DNA from 4 places in the Hydrogenophaga sp. PAMC20947 genome. Region 1 is predicted to be linked to each of the others. Evidence: predicted binding sites of a transcription regulator. Region 1 holds the regulator's gene; each other region holds the start of a gene.
What was found. Region 1 encodes FNR, which switches genes on or off when oxygen is low (the NO sensors DNR and NnrR bind a similar motif). Its sites were predicted from a motif close to TTGATNNNNATCAA; they were not measured.

Region 1 (3,663 bases):
TACTCGTCCAGCGTTTTGGCATTTTGGCTGTAGGTGGCACCGATGCGCCCGATGGCCGAAACGCCGAGGGCGATCAGATCGCAATCGGGCTGTGTGCTGTACCCCTGAAAATTGCGGTGCAAGCGCCCTTGGCGTTTGGCCACGGCCAGCGCGTCGGTGGGCAGCGCGAAGTGGTCCATACCCACATACACATAGCCGCCCTCGATCAGCGCATCAAGTGAAGCGGACAACATCGACAGTTTGTCACCGGGGCTGGGAAGCTCAGCGGCCACGATGCGCCGCTGGGGTTTGAAACGGGTCGGGAGATGCGCATAGGCGTACAGCGCAATGCGATCAGGGCGCAACTCGTTGATCTGGATCAGCGTGCGCGCGAACGACTCGGGGGTTTGCAAAGGCAAGCCGTAAATGAGATCCACGTTGATCGACTCGAAGCCGATTTTTCGGGCCGCGGCCACCAGCGCAAACACCTGCTCAGCGGGCTGCACACGGTGCACCGCCTTCTGAACCGCCGGATCAAAATCCTGCACCCCGAAGCTGAGCCGGTTGAACCCGAGGCGCGCCAGCGTTTGCAGGCGCTGATCGGTCACCGTGCGCGGATCAACTTCGATCGAGTATTCCCCTCCTGGTACCAGGGTGAAATTGCGGCGGATCATGGTCATCAGGTCTTCCAGCTCCTCGTCGGAGAGGAAGGTTGGGGTGCCGCCACCCAGGTGCAGCTGCGAAACGTTGTGCCCTTTGCCGAAGTGCTCAACCTGCAGCTCCACCTCTCGGGACAGGTAGCGAAGGTACTCGGCCGCGCGCTCGTGGTGTTTGGTGATGACCTTGTTGCAGGCGCAGTAATAACAGACCGACTCGCAGAACGGAATGTGCACATACAGGCTCAAGGGCAACGCCATGGAACCTGCCCGGCGTTGTTCCAGCGCCTGGATGTAATCCGCCTCACCAAAAGCCTCTATAAAGCGGTCGGCTGTGGGGTAAGAGGTGTAACGGGGACCTGGGATATCGAACCGCTTTAGCAGTTCGTCGGGGATCGTGTGGCTCACTGACTTTTCTCCAATACTGAGCATTGAATGTGCCCCAAGACGCCAGGGCGCCCTTTGATCTTTGTCAAGCCTAGGTATGCCCCGAAAAGCTGCCCGCAAGAGAAATCCAGTGTTTCCCGGCGTTTATGGCCTGATGCACTGGCGGTGCTGTAAAGTCCCCAGTGATTACCCGGGGAAAAATATGGACGTTCAAAGCATCAAAGTCGCCTGCTCAAACTGCAATCTCCGTGAGCTGTGCCTGCCTATGGGCCTGAATCCAGAGGAGATGGACAAGATGGACAACGTCATCTCTTCTCGCCGCCGCATCAAGCGCGGCACGGCCTTGTTCAGCACGGGTGAAAAATTCACATCCCTGTACGCCGTGCGTTCTGGCTTTTTCAAGACTTGTGTGACCACGGCGGATGGGCGCGACCAGGTGACGGGTTTTCAGATGACGGGGGAAATTCTCGGGCTGGACGGCATCGTGAACGACCTTCATTCCTGCGACGCGGTTGCCCTGGAAGACGCTGAAGTTTGCGTGATGCCTTTTGACCAGATCGAAGAGCTCTCGCGCGAATTCACCACCCTGCAGCATCACATGCACAAAATCATGAGCCGCGAGATTGTGCGCGACCATGGCGTGATGCTGCTGCTGGGCAGCATGCGTGCGGAAGAGCGGCTCGCAGCCTTCCTGCTCAATTTGGTGCAGCGCTTGCACGCGCGCGGGTTCTCACAGTCCGAACTGATCCTGCGCATGACACGCGAGGAGATCGGCAGCTATCTGGGCATGAAGCTGGAAACCGTGAGCCGAACCTTTTCGAAGTTTGTTGAAGATGGCATCATTGAGGTCAAGCAGCGCTACGTTCACATCAAGGACACCGACGGATTGCGGCGCATTGTGAATCCGCAGACCTGCGGATAAAGCACCGAATCGAACCGCTCCGCCAAAAAGAAAAGCCCCCTGCAGAATTTCCCGCAGGGGGCATTTTTTTATCGAGAAGATCAAGCTCGATCACAGGTAGCATTCTTCGCACATTCACGCGGGCGATCCTGCTCAGGGACCGGGCAACGGTTGACCTCAAACGGCGACATCGCCAACAAAGTTGTCAAGGCGCTGGAGAGCATCGTAGCCATCCAAAAGATGAAAAATGCCCCTGTGTAGATGGCTTCACGCGAAAGGCTGAGGCTTTGTCCTTGCCAATGCATCTCGCTGGGATCCACAAAGGCAAAGACCAACATCTCCAACACCGCGGCCATCAAAAAAGCGGGCCACATGATCCACATCCAACGCTTTGCCTTCATGGGTCACTCTCCTGTATTGCTGTCAGAGCAATGTCTGTGCAGCGTATTCAATTTGCGGGCGGTGCGACCTGGGTGGTGGCGTGATTGCGCGCCTGGCCAGCGGGCATCATGTTGAACAAAGCCGCCTCGCGCGCTTTGCCCTCAAGGGCATGGGCCGCTTTCAGGTCGCGTTCATAGTCGTTCTTGTTCAGGACCGGATCTTGGTACTTCACCGCAATCACAGCCGTTGCAATGGCTGCGATCACAACCACCACCGGGCCACCCACCACCATCCACATGTGGGGAACACTCCACCAAGCAACGGGAGGCACAGGATCGGTTGAGTTCGAGGTCATGGGGTTCTCCTGGACATAGGACATAGGTTGCATTTCAACGGGGCACAAGGAAGGCCGCCTTTTCGGAGACTTGAGACACATCCTTGCCGGTAGAGCGGACATCAAAATGGATGGTGTGCGACCCCGTTTTTGCCGAGTTCGGTGGAATCTGAACCCGCAGCACGGCGGATCGAACCTCGGTGGGCAACACTGTGATTTCGGACTCGGACGCAATCGTTACGCCGTCCAAACCAGAAACCGTGATCACATAGGTCTGAGGCGACTCCGTGGCATTCATGACCTGCAGGCGGAACACGTTTTCAATGCGCCCTTGATCCACCATGCGTGCCAGCGCACCGCGATCCCTGATCACGTCGACTTTCAATGGCGTGCGCAAATACAGGCTCACCATCACGGCTGCGGTGATCGCCATCAGGATAGCTGTGTAGACCAACACCCGAGGGCGCAGGCCGCGTTTGATCATTTGGGCGGTAGACCACCCATTGGCCATGCCGTTCTGTGTGGAGTATTTGATCAGCCCCTTGGCATAACCCACCTTCTCCATCACCTCGTCACACACGTCAATGCAGGCGCCGCAGCCGATGCACTCGTATTGCAGGCCATTGCGAATGTCGATACCCGTGGGGCAGACCTGAACGCACAAAGTGCAATCGACGCAAGAGCCGAGGTTGAGCGCTTTGGGGTCGGCCTTCTTGGACCGCGGCCCACGGGGCTCTCCACGCGCCTCGTCGTAGGTGACGATCATGGTGTCTTTGTCGAACATCGCACTTTGGAAGCGCGCATAGGGGCACATGTACTTGCAGACCTGCTCGCGCATGAAACCCGCGTTGCCATAGGTCGCAAAGCCGTAGAAAAACACCCAGAAGATTTGCCAAGGGCCCAGCGACGCCGCAAGAGACAACGCCGCGAGCTCCTGAATGGGGGTGAAATACCCAACAAAGGTAAACCCTGTCCACAAGGCAAACGAGATCCACAAAGCGTGTTTAAGCCACTTCTTGCCGAGC
Region 2 (3,663 bases), 820 kb from region 1:
TGGCCGTTCCAGGCGATGCCTTCAAAGAAGGGATACACAAGGCCCACGATCACGGCGGTGGCGATCAGTTGGGGCCAGAATTTGGCGCGTTCGGCGATGCCGCCCGAGATGATGGCGGGAATGGCGGCGGCGAAGGTGAGCAAGAAGAAAAACTTCACCAGCTCGTAGCCGTTTTTCTCAGCCAGCTGCTCGGCGCCAACAAAAAAGTGGGTGCCGTAGGCCACGCCGTAGCCCACCAGAAAGTAGACGATGGTCGAGACCGAGAAGTCCACCAGGATCTTGATCAGGGCGTTGACCTGGTTTTTCTTGCGAACCGTGCCCAGTTCCAGAAAGGCAAAGCCGGCGTGCATGGCCAGCACCATGATGCCGCCCAACAGAATGAAGAGAGCGTTTGCGCCCTGTTGTAGTGCGTCCATAAGAAGTCTCCGTGCGGAATGATCTATTTTGGTGTGAAAAAAGCGCCAAAACAGGGTCTGAGTGACGCATTGCACCAGAAGCAAGCAAAAAACGCACCAGCTTGGAGGGTTGCGCTGCCTGATGGTGCAAAGCCGGGTCCAGGGCAGACGCCTGGGCAACGCGGTTCAACGACGGGCTTATTCGTAGGTCTGGCCGTTGTGCTTCAGCCAGCCCCCTTCGTGGCGGCCGGCCGGGTCGTGGTGGGTCCAGTGGATGACACCACCTTGGGCGTTCCACTCGTAGACGCCGTTGAAGGACACGGTGTCACCGGTGTTGAGCTGATTCAGGCGCGGCGCGAGATCGATGTTGTGGGCCACGAGCAGGGTCGCACCGCCGGGCAGCTCGATCAGAAAGCGCTGGTGCCGGCTGCCTTTGTAGTCGTCTTTCAGCAGTTTGAACACCGTGCCCTGGCCGACCACCTGCACGCCACTGCGTTTCTCGGCGATGGCGTTGTGAAGGACGCTCTGGCGGGCGCTGCTGCTGGCAGCGGGTGGTGTTTCTGGAGGGGGCGCGAAACGCTGACCCAGCCCGAAGTACACCGCGGCCGCAACAGCAATGGTTACAAATAGTTTTTTGTTCACCGCCTGTTTATACGGTCGAACGGCCCTTGCTGGCGGGGTGCATGCACAAAAACAACCACCCCGCGCTGGGGTGGTTTACAGCATGGCGCTGGCGTGGTTGGCCTGATGGGCGTGGCTGGTGTCAGCTGCAGCTGACGCTGCCGCAGCCCGACATGGAAGCGGGGCGCACCTTGGCCGGATCGGCCAGGGTTTCGGTACGCGAATCGAAACCCACGTTTTTCAGGTGCTGGGCCAGACCGGCGTCCATGCTGGCGGCGTGTTGTGGAAACCACTCCACCAGGGCCTCGGCCAGGCGGGTGATGATTTCCGGGTCGTCGTTCTGAAAATGGGGGATCACCGCGCGCATGGTCTCCAGAATGGTGGCGTGGTGCGATGCGTGGCAGTTGTCGGGCTCGAAGCCTGTGGCCAGCATCCAGCGCTCTTCCTGGGCAAAGTGGTCGATCGTGTGTTCGAGGAACTCTTGATACAGCGGCAGTTGCTGGTCTTGCGGCGTGGCCAGCAGCTGGTTGAGCTGGATCGTGAACTCTTCGTGGGTGTCGTCCATGCGGGCGTCACCGGTCTCAAGCTTTGGGTTCCAGACGAGCCCGTCGCTCAGGTTGGCCTTCGTTGGGGAGGTGGGTGCGTGTTCCATGGGCGTCAACTGTAGCGTGAAGTGGGGGCGTGGCTTTGATCGGGGTCAAGGTGCTGCGCCGCATGCCGTGTCACATACCGTGGCCTATGATTCGTCGTTTTTTCAAATTAAGGGAGTGGTGATGACTTTTGTGGACGCGATCAAGAGCGGTTTTTCCAACTACGTGGGTTTCTCAGGTCGGGCGGCTCGGTCGGAGTACTGGTACTGGCTGCTGTTTGTGGTGCTGGCATCGATCGGTTTGTCGATCGTGAGTGAGCAACTGAGTGGCATCTTTTCTCTGGCGGTGCTGTTGCCCGGCATTGCAGTCGGTACCCGCCGCCTGCACGACGTGGGTCGAAGCGGGTGGTGGCAATTGCTGAGCCTGACCGGTATCGGCATCTTGGTGCTGATTTACTGGGCCGTGCAACCCAGCGAAGGCCAAAACGACTTCGGCGCAGCGCCCTGAGACGCTGCGCCGTTGAACCCTTGCGACACCGCCAACGGCGGCTCATGGGGTTTCCCGCTTCCCGGCGCACGCTGCGATCAGGGTGAGCGCCGCAGCCTCCGGTCTATCATGCCGTTGCAGGCTTGGAACCGCTCCGGCGCTTGATGCACAGGGGGCGGGGCGCAAGGGTTTCGAGAACCCGCACAACAACGGAACGAGAGAGCACATGAAGCAACAAATCAAGCGGCTGTCACCGCATCAAAACGGCAAGGTGTTTGGCGTCATCTGCGCGTTGGGCTCACTGCTCTTCGTCATCCCGATGTCGATTGCCTTCAGCGCCATGCCCATGGGGCAGAGCAATGGAATGCCCACATGGCTGCTGCTGTTCTTTCCCGTCATCTACCTGGTGATGGGTTACCTCAGCGTGGCCATTGGCTGCCTGGTCTACAACGTTGCGTTTTCGTTCCTCGGGGGTATCGAATACGAAACCATAGAGGTCGACGAATAGGCGGGTTGGACCAGGGCCCGTTCAGGGCCTGGGGCGTGCTCAGGACCTGTCCAGGCATTTTTCAGGCCGTTTTGGCCGCTCCGCCCATCATTTGCGCCAGGGCTTCCTGCACTTCGGCCGAAGCCAAGGCGGCGGGCAGCTGGCGCAGCATCGGGTTGCGCAGGTGTTGATTGAGGTAGAAGGTGTCGGGGCCCACATCCAGGAAGGGGTCGTAGCCCTGGAGCGTGGTCATTTGGCCTGTGGCCAGCCGCTCGCCGAGGCGGGCACACAGGTAACACAGGGCCAGGCGGGGTGATTCGGCCGTGGGCTCTGCGCTGGGCGGCGTGACCAGCACGCGGTCAATGGCGCGCACGTGGTTTACCAGCGCTTCCGGCAAACCCCAGGCCTGCATCAGCAGGCTGCCCACCTCGCCTGCGCTCAGGCTCATGGCGACTTGTTCGCGTTGGGCGCGCTCCAGTCGGCCGAGCTCCAGCCAGTCGTTCAGGGCCTTGGGCGGCAGCAGCGATGCGGCCGACAGGTGACCCACAAAGCCCAGCACTACCTGGGTCGACAGGGCGCCTTGATCGGGCAGGTTGAGCGCTTTGCTCAGGCGCACACACAGCTCACTGGCAATGGCGCTGGCGCGCCAGATGCCCTCAAACGCGCGCTGCGAAGTGGCCAGACGGGGCTTGAAGGCCTCGGCCAGCATGTATTGCACACAGATGTTGCGCACCGTGTTCATGCCCAGGAACGTGACGGAATGGCCAATGCCGGTCACGGGCTTGTGCAGCCCATAGAAAGGTGCGTTGACGGTGGACAGCACCTTGGCGGCGATGATGGGCTCGCCCATCACCAGCTCGCTCAACTCGGCCGAGCCGGCGCGGGCCACGAATTCGGGCGAGAGCAGTTTTTGAAGCGACTGGGGTGGACGCGGAATGCCTTTGATGGCCTCCAGCAAGGTTTCGCGCTGTGCCCCTTCGAGGTCTTGGACCTGGCGCCACTCAAAGGCGGCCAGGGCTGGCGGGGGTACGGCAACCGGGGCAGCGGCAACGGCTGGGGTGGCAGAACCGCTGGCCGGGGTCGG
Region 3 (3,663 bases), 680 kb from region 1:
TCGCTGGGTGACGCCGATGCGCTCATCTGCGGTCTGGCGGGCAACTACATGACCCACCTGGAGCGCATCGACAGCATCATCGGCAAGAAGCCGGGGGCCACCAACTACGCGGCAGTCAACGCGCTCATGACCGACAAAGGCCCCCTCTTCGTGGCCGACACCTACGTCAACGAAGATCCGAGTGCCGAGCAGCTGGCCGAAATCGCCTGGATGTCGGCACAGGAAGTGATGCGCTTTGGCATCCCGCCGAAAGTAGCCTTCCTGTCGCACTCCAGCTTCGGTTCTTCCAAGCGCCCGGGCGCCCGGAAAATGCGCCTGGCCCGCGACCTGTTTGTGGCCCAACATCCCGAGATCGAGTGCGACGGTGAACTGCATGGCGATGCCGCGCTACAGCCTGAAATCCGCACCAGCTACAACGCAGACTCCACGCTGTCCGGTTCGGCCAACCTGCTGATCTGCCCCAACCTCGACGCCGCCAACATCCTGTACAACGTGCTCAAGACCACCACCAGCGGTGGCGTGACCGTGGGCCCCATCCTCATGGGCGGCGCCGGCACCGCCTACATCCTGACGCCTGCGGCCACCGTGCGGCGGGTGCTCAACATGACAGCCCTGGCCGCCGCCAGCCAATGCCTCTGATCCGCCTGCCACGGCCGATCACCACAGAAATGGGACGCTTTGGCGTCCCATTTTTTTTCGCCCGATCAGCCGCTGAAAGGTTTCTGAAACCGCGACTGGGCCCCACGCATACAGGGTAAGTCCCCATGCCTCAGCTTCACTTGGTACACATAATGTGTATACAATTTTTTGATCAAGCGGCCCCGCGTGCGGCCCGTTCCATCCAAAAACCTGCCCACCATCCACCCCAAGCCCGGCGAATGAGGAAAGATCCATGACCACCACTGCGGTTCACCCGGTAGACGAACGTCTGCCCACCGGCAAGCTCACAGCCCTGGGCCTGCAGCATGTTTTGGTGATGTATGCGGGCGCCGTTGCGGTCCCATTGATCGTCGGGCGGGCCCTCAAGCTCAGTCCTGAGCAAGTGGCGATGCTGATTTCGGCCGACCTGTTTTGCTGCGGTCTGGTCACCTTGATCCAGTCGTTGGGGGCCACCCAGTGGTTCGGCATCAAGCTGCCCGTGATGATGGGGGTGACCTTTGCCTCTGTTGCGCCGATGGTGGCCATGGCCAACAGCAACCCAGGTGTGCAGGGCGCAGGGCTGATCTTCGGCTCCATCATTGGCGCGGGCGTGATCTCCATCCTGATCGCCCCCATCGTCAGCCGCATGCTGCGTTATTTCCCGCCGGTGGTCACCGGCACCATCATTGCGGTGATCGGCATCAGCCTGATGCGGGTGGGCATCAACTGGATTTTTGGCAACCCTTTCGGCCCGACAGCGCCCAGCATTGTCAGCCCTGAAAATGCAGCCTGGCTCGAGGCCGTCAAACAGGCCGCCGCCAGTGGCGCGGTGCCGGAAATGCCCAAGGGCTTGAATATCGTGGGTTCGGTACCCAACCCGAAATACGCCCAGCTGCCCCACATCGGCATTGCCGCCATCGTGCTCACCTCCATCTTGCTGATCGCCAAATTTGCCCGAGGTTTCATTGCCAATATTTCGGTCTTGCTCGGCATCATCATCGGTGGCGCAGTCGCCACTGCGGCCGGCCTCATGACCTTCGAGAAAGTGGGCAAGGCCAACTGGTTTGATCTGGTGCTGCCGTTCGAAATCGCGGCCCCCATTTTTGACCCCATCCTCATCGTCACCATGAGTCTGGTGATGATCGTGGTGATGATCGAATCCACTGGCATGTTTCTGGCCCTCGGTGACATGACCGGTAAAAAAATTGATCAGAAGATGCTTTCAGCCGGCCTGCGCACCGACGGCCTGGGCACGCTGATCGGCGGCATCTTCAACACCTTCCCCTACACCAGCTTTTCACAAAACGTTGGCCTGGTCGGTGTGACTGGTGTCAAAAGCCGTTTTGTCTGCGTGGCCGGCGGCATCATCCTGATCATTCTCGGTCTGCTGCCCAAAATGGCCGCGCTGGTGGAGTCGTTGCCCACGTTTGTGCTGGGCGGAGCCGGTCTGGTGATGTTTGGCATGGTGGCCGCCACCGGTATCCGCATCCTGGCCAATGTGGACTTCAAGAGCAACCGCAACAACCTGTTCATCGTGGCCATCTCCATCGGGATCGGCATGATTCCGCTGATCGCGCCCAATTTCAAACAGTGGATGCCCCACGCCGTGCATCCCTTGATCGAATCCGGCATCTTGCTGGCGTCGATGGCTGCGGTGTTGCTCAACCTCTTCTTCAATGGAAGCAAAGGCGATACCTCGGCGGCGGTCGACGCGGCCAAGCAGTCGGACGCCCACTGAGCGCACAGCACACCAACCTGCGCGCCCATGAATGAGCCCTTCCAGCGCCTGAGGCACTGGAAGGGCTCAGGGTTTTGGGAGAACCGGTGTTTTGCGCTGTGCGCTCAGCGCACGCTGAAATCGATCACGATGACACCGGGCTCACGCTGTTGGTAGACAACACCGATGCGATCGCCATAACGTTGTTCGAGCTGGGCCAGCAAGGGCAACGGGTCGTGGTCGTTCGAAAATCGCATGGTTTCACCAGGTTGCAGCGAGTCCAGCGCACCAAAAATGGCGGCGTGGCGAAAACGCTTGGCCACGCCACGGGCGTCGAACGGATAGATGGCCTCGGGCTGAAGATGCAAATGGGGTTGGGACATGGCGTTTCCTTGAGGTAGATGAAGAGGCGGTGTGGGCGAACTGGGAAATCAGCGGTCTTGATTTGTCACTCTGACCATGGGTTTTGATTTGGGTTTGACGTTGATCCCGTCAGGCGCCTGGCGGCGGCTCACCGGGGACGCGACCCGGGACTGCGCCATGCCGTCGGCTTGCACACCGCCAAAGGGGGCCCCGGACGGTAGCGGCGCGGTCAGCTCAGCCAGCGTCATGCCGTCGAGCTCCTTGAGATACGCCTTCAGCGCATCACTGAACAGGCCCTTCAAACGGCACGAAGGGCTCATTGCATTGGTTGGTTTCGGGATCAAAACACTCAACGAGCCGAAAGTCGGTCTCAGACGCCCGCACCACATCGCCCACGCGGATCTGGCCCGCGTCTTTCATCAACCGCAGGCCACCGCCCCGGCCCCGTGTGGTTTCCAGAATGCCCTGCCGCGCCAGATCGTTGACGATCTTCATCAGGTGGTTCTTCGAGACCCGGTGGTGATCCGCGAGTTCGCCAATCGTGACCAGCTGCTGAGGCCGGGCCGCGCAGTACATCAGCACACGCAAGGTGTAGTCGGTGTATTCGGCAAGACGCATATAAAACCCTTTAAAGATGTATGCAGTGTATTGCTTTTGCGTTGTAGAAACTTTAACATGCATCAAACATACTTCATTAACGAATACCACGGCGACTCACAGAGCGCCGCCTGTCCGACAACACCATGTCCCGCACTTCCTTGCCGATCGCCGGCCACGCCATAGCACCTGTCCAGCCCGCCACCACGGCGCCTGGCTGGCCTGTTCTGCGCCTGGGTTTTCGCCCTTTCTATCTGGCGGCCGCCTCGTTCGCGCTGCCGGCCATCCCGCTGTGGGTGGCGCTCTTCCTGGGCCAGTGGAACCTCACGATGGCGCTGCCGACACTG
Region 4 (3,663 bases), 500 kb from region 1:
GGCTTTGGCGGGCGCGATGTGGTGCACGGTATCGATTTTCACATTGCTCCCGGTGAAAAGCTGGCGCTGGTAGGCGAGTCGGGCTCGGGAAAAACGGTGTCGGCCTTGTCGCTGTTGCGGCTGGTTCATAACGCACAAGTCAGTGGCACGGCCCGGCTGAACGGGCGCGATCTGCTCAGCTTGAGCGAACCTGAGCTGCGCGCCGTGCGCGGCGATGAGGTGGCCATCATCTTTCAGGAGCCCATGACAGCGTTGAACCCGCTCTACAGCGTGGGCAGCCAAATCGGGGAAATACTGCAGCTGAAAAAGGGATTGTCGGGCAAACAGGCATCGGCCGGCGTGGTGGAGTTGCTGGCTGCCACGGGCATTCCCGAGCCCGCCAGGCGCGCCAACGCTTTCCCGCATCAACTCAGCGGAGGCCAACGCCAGCGCGCCATGATCGCCATGGCGCTGGCCAGCGCGCCCAAGCTTTTACTGGCCGATGAACCGACAACGGCGCTGGATGTGAGCTTGCGCGGGCAAATACTGGATTTGCTGAGCGATCTGCAGCGCCAACACGGCATGGCGGTCTTGCTGATTACGCACGATCTGAATCTGGTGAGCCGGTTCGCCGATCGCGTGGCCGTGATGGAGCAAGGGCGCCTTGTGGAGCAAGGCAACGTGCGCGCGGTGTTTGAAGCGCCGACCCATGCCTACACACAGCGGCTGTTGGCCAGCCGCCCGCAACGCGATGTCGTCGAGACGCCCGTGGTCCAAGGCGAGAGGCCTGCGTTGCGCACGCAAGGGTTGCAGGTGAGCTATCCAGTGCCGCTGCCGGGTCTTCGTGGGTGGTTCAAGAAGGGCGCGTTTGTTGCGGTCAAGGGCGCGAACCTGGCCATTGCTCAAGGTCGAACGCTGGGGGTAGTCGGCGAATCGGGATCGGGCAAATCCACGTTGGCGTTGGCGGCCTTGGGCTTGCTGCCCTTTGAGGGTGAACTGCAGGTGGATGGGACCGACTGGAGGCAAGCCGAGAAACAGGGAAGAAGCAAATCGTTGCGCCAGCGCATACAGGTGGTGTTTCAGGATCCGTTTTCTTCGCTCTCACCCCGCATGACTGTCGAGCAAATCGTTGGAGAAGGGCTCACAGTGCATGCCCCTGAACTGTCGGCTGCCGAGCGGCGCGAGCGGGTGGAGCAGATGCTGGCTGAGGTGGGGTTGGTGACCGACCCGACGCAAGCCGGCGACTGGCTGCAACGCTACCCGCATGAATTTTCAGGTGGCCAGCGGCAGCGCTTGGCCATTGCACGGGCGCTGATCGTTGAGCCGAAGTTGCTGGTGCTGGACGAACCAACCAGCGCGCTGGATGTCACCGTGCAGCAGCAGGTGTTGCGCTTGTTGCAGCGGCTGCAGCGCGAACGGGGCCTCAGCTATTTGCTCATTACCCACGATATGGATGTGATTCGTGCCATGGCTCATGAGGTGGCCGTTATGAAAGAGGGCGACATCGTGGAATATGGCGCCTGCCTGAGCGTACTGGCCCGGCCGAAGCACAGCTACACCCAGGCCTTGGTGCGAGCCACCGACCCGTGAACATGCCCAAGCACTTGAGGTCTACCCGCCTGGGTTGACAATACCCAGATTGATCTTTGTCAAGACCGCCTGAGTGGTCACCGTCTATAACCGTGCACTTGGCGCCGCACCTTGTGTGTTTGCCGCGAGCTTTTTCATGTCCCATCCATCTGCTTCCCCAGCCCCTACGTCGCACGCCCAGCTGCGCAGCATTGACCTGCACTCGCCTTGGCGATGGCTGGCGTTGGGCTGGTCCGATCTGAGGCGCAACCCGGTGCCAGGCCTGTTGCATGGCTTCCTCCTGACAGGATTTGGCGCTTTGTTGCTGTGGGCCGCGCGTGATCAGTTCTGGTTGCTGGCCGGTGCTTTCTCCGGCTTTCTCATTGTTGCGCCTGTTCTTGCAACTGGCCTCTATCACGTCAGCAAGGCTTGCCAAGGCGGGCGCAGTGCTGGTGTGGGGGAAGTGGTGATGTTGTGGCGATCGGGTGACCGGCGCCTGGTGACCTTTGGCTTGTTGCTGGCACTGGCCGGCACAGGCTGGGTGCTGACCTCTGCGGGCCTGATCACCTTGTGGTCACCCGTTGCGATTCAGAAACCCGCGGATTTTCTGCGCCAGGTGGTTTTGGTGCGCGAAGTGGGTTTGTTCGAAGTGTGGCTGTTGTTGGGTGCCTTGCTGGCGGCGCCTGTGTTCGCATCGACCGTGGTGGCGCTGCCGATGCTGGTAGACACCTCGGTCCCCGTCAGCATGGCGGTGCTGGCCAGTTGGCGTGCCGTGGCTGAACATCCTGGGCCTATGGCTCTCTGGGCTGTGCTGATCGCGGTTCTGGTGGGCCTGGGCATGTTGACGGCTCTGCTGGGCCTGATCGTTCTGATTCCCATCATCGCCCACGCCAGTTGGCATGCCTATTGCGACCTCACCGGGCGGATCGGAGTGGCAACATGACATATTCCCGCCAGACGGCCACCCGCTGACCTTGTATGGAAGTTACCCTTTTCGGCTTCACCGAGGGCCAAATTGCTCAGTTTGGATTGACCTTCGGCGTCGGCGCATTCATCTTGTACATGTTGTTCATCGTTTTGAACCTTGCACTGGAGGCCAAAGCAGGGAAGTTCGGGACCTTCATTCTCTTTTTGGTACTCTCCTTGGGCATGCTGGGTTTTGTGGCAAAAAACGTGATTCAGTGGGTATTGGGAATTTAGCGTTTACTCTGGCCCGGATATTGCAAATAGAGGGCAATCCGGTCTATAATGCTAGCTTCACGACCAAATGGGCGGGTTACTACCGGCCCATTTTTTTTGGCTGAACGCTTTTTCGTTTTTGACATTGATCGGGTGCCCAGGGCGCCTCCACCAGGACAATCACCACACACAATGGGCTGGCAAGAAACCGTTACGCAAACCGTCACAGGGCTGGGTCTTGACCTGGTCGATCTGGAGCGATCCGCTGGCGGCTTGCTCCGTGTGACCATTGATCTGCCCTGGGTGCCGCCTCAGGAGGGGCAGCCTGCACCCTTGCCTCAATTTGTGACGGTGGAAGACTGCGAGAAAGTTACTCGGCAGCTGCATTATTTGTTGGAGGTTGAGGGCCTGGAGTACCGGCGTCTGGAAGTCGGGTCTCCTGGTATTGATCGTCCATTGCGGCATGAGGTGGACTACATCCGCTTTGAGGGTCAGATGATCGATCTGACGCTCAAAGCGCCTATTGGTGTCACCGATTCGGCTGTGGCAGCCAGTCGCAAGAAGTTTCGCGGCACGCTGGAGCGGGCCGAAGATGGGGTGTCTTGGCAAATCGTCTGGAGCGATGAGCCTGAGCGCAAGCCGGGGCAGCGGGTGAGCAAAAAGCGTTTGCCCCTGCCGATGCAGGCGTTGAATTTTGAGCTGTCGGATGTGCAGCAGGCGCGTTTGGCGCCGATTGTGAATTTCAAGGGCCGTCAGACCTCGGCGCCCGGAAGTGTTTCCGAGTGATGGGGTGATGGTGGGCTGTTTTATGCAAAAAATGTTTGTGACTCTGAATCAGAGCTTCGGAAAGGTGGGCCAGTGATATGAACCGCGAAATGTTGATGCTGATTGATGCCATCTCGCGTGAGAAAAACGTAGAGCGAGATTTGGTGCTGG

Region 2: E5678_RS21535 (hemerythrin domain-containing protein) is a predicted target of FNR. The motif match lies at 1,704-1,717, and genes of this name have one in related genera.
Region 3: E5678_RS00015 (DUF2249 domain-containing protein) is a predicted target of FNR. The motif match lies at 2,749-2,762, and genes of this name have one in related genera.
Region 4: E5678_RS05335 (DUF2189 domain-containing protein) is a predicted target of FNR. The motif match lies at 1,619-1,632, and genes of this name have one in related genera.

Annotation. Positions count from the first base shown of each region.
Region 1 is NZ_CP039252.1:684,549-688,211, reverse strand. Features, by position in the region: gene hemN (oxygen-independent coproporphyrinogen III oxidase) at 1-1,067, opposite strand, end outside; gene fnr (fumarate/nitrate reduction transcriptional regulator Fnr) at 1,225-1,944, shown strand; gene E5678_RS22560 (hypothetical protein) at 2,025-2,324, opposite strand; gene E5678_RS03150 (FixH family protein) at 2,372-2,659, opposite strand; gene ccoG (cytochrome c oxidase accessory protein CcoG) at 2,694-3,663, opposite strand, start outside.
Region 2 is NZ_CP039252.1:4,712,713-4,716,375, forward strand. Features, by position in the region: gene E5678_RS21525 (ammonium transporter) at 1-416, opposite strand, end outside; gene E5678_RS21530 (DUF3465 domain-containing protein) at 594-1,037, opposite strand; gene E5678_RS21535 (hemerythrin domain-containing protein) at 1,159-1,668, opposite strand; gene E5678_RS21540 (DUF805 domain-containing protein) at 1,790-2,113, shown strand; gene E5678_RS21545 (hypothetical protein) at 2,319-2,600, shown strand; gene E5678_RS21550 (HDOD domain-containing protein) at 2,662-3,663, opposite strand, start outside.
Region 3 is NZ_CP039252.1:676-4,338, reverse strand. Features, by position in the region: gene E5678_RS00025 (NADP-dependent malic enzyme) at 1-639, shown strand, start outside; gene E5678_RS00020 (nucleobase:cation symporter-2 family protein) at 893-2,377, shown strand; gene E5678_RS00015 (DUF2249 domain-containing protein) at 2,482-2,739, opposite strand; partial or broken gene E5678_RS00010 (Rrf2 family transcriptional regulator) at 2,950-3,337, opposite strand.
Region 4 is NZ_CP039252.1:1,182,871-1,186,533, forward strand. Features, by position in the region: gene E5678_RS05330 (dipeptide ABC transporter ATP-binding protein) at 1-1,569, shown strand, start outside; gene E5678_RS05335 (DUF2189 domain-containing protein) at 1,706-2,491, shown strand; gene E5678_RS05340 (DUF2788 domain-containing protein) at 2,527-2,748, shown strand; gene rimP (ribosome maturation factor RimP) at 2,920-3,513, shown strand; gene nusA (transcription termination factor NusA) at 3,591-3,663, shown strand, end outside.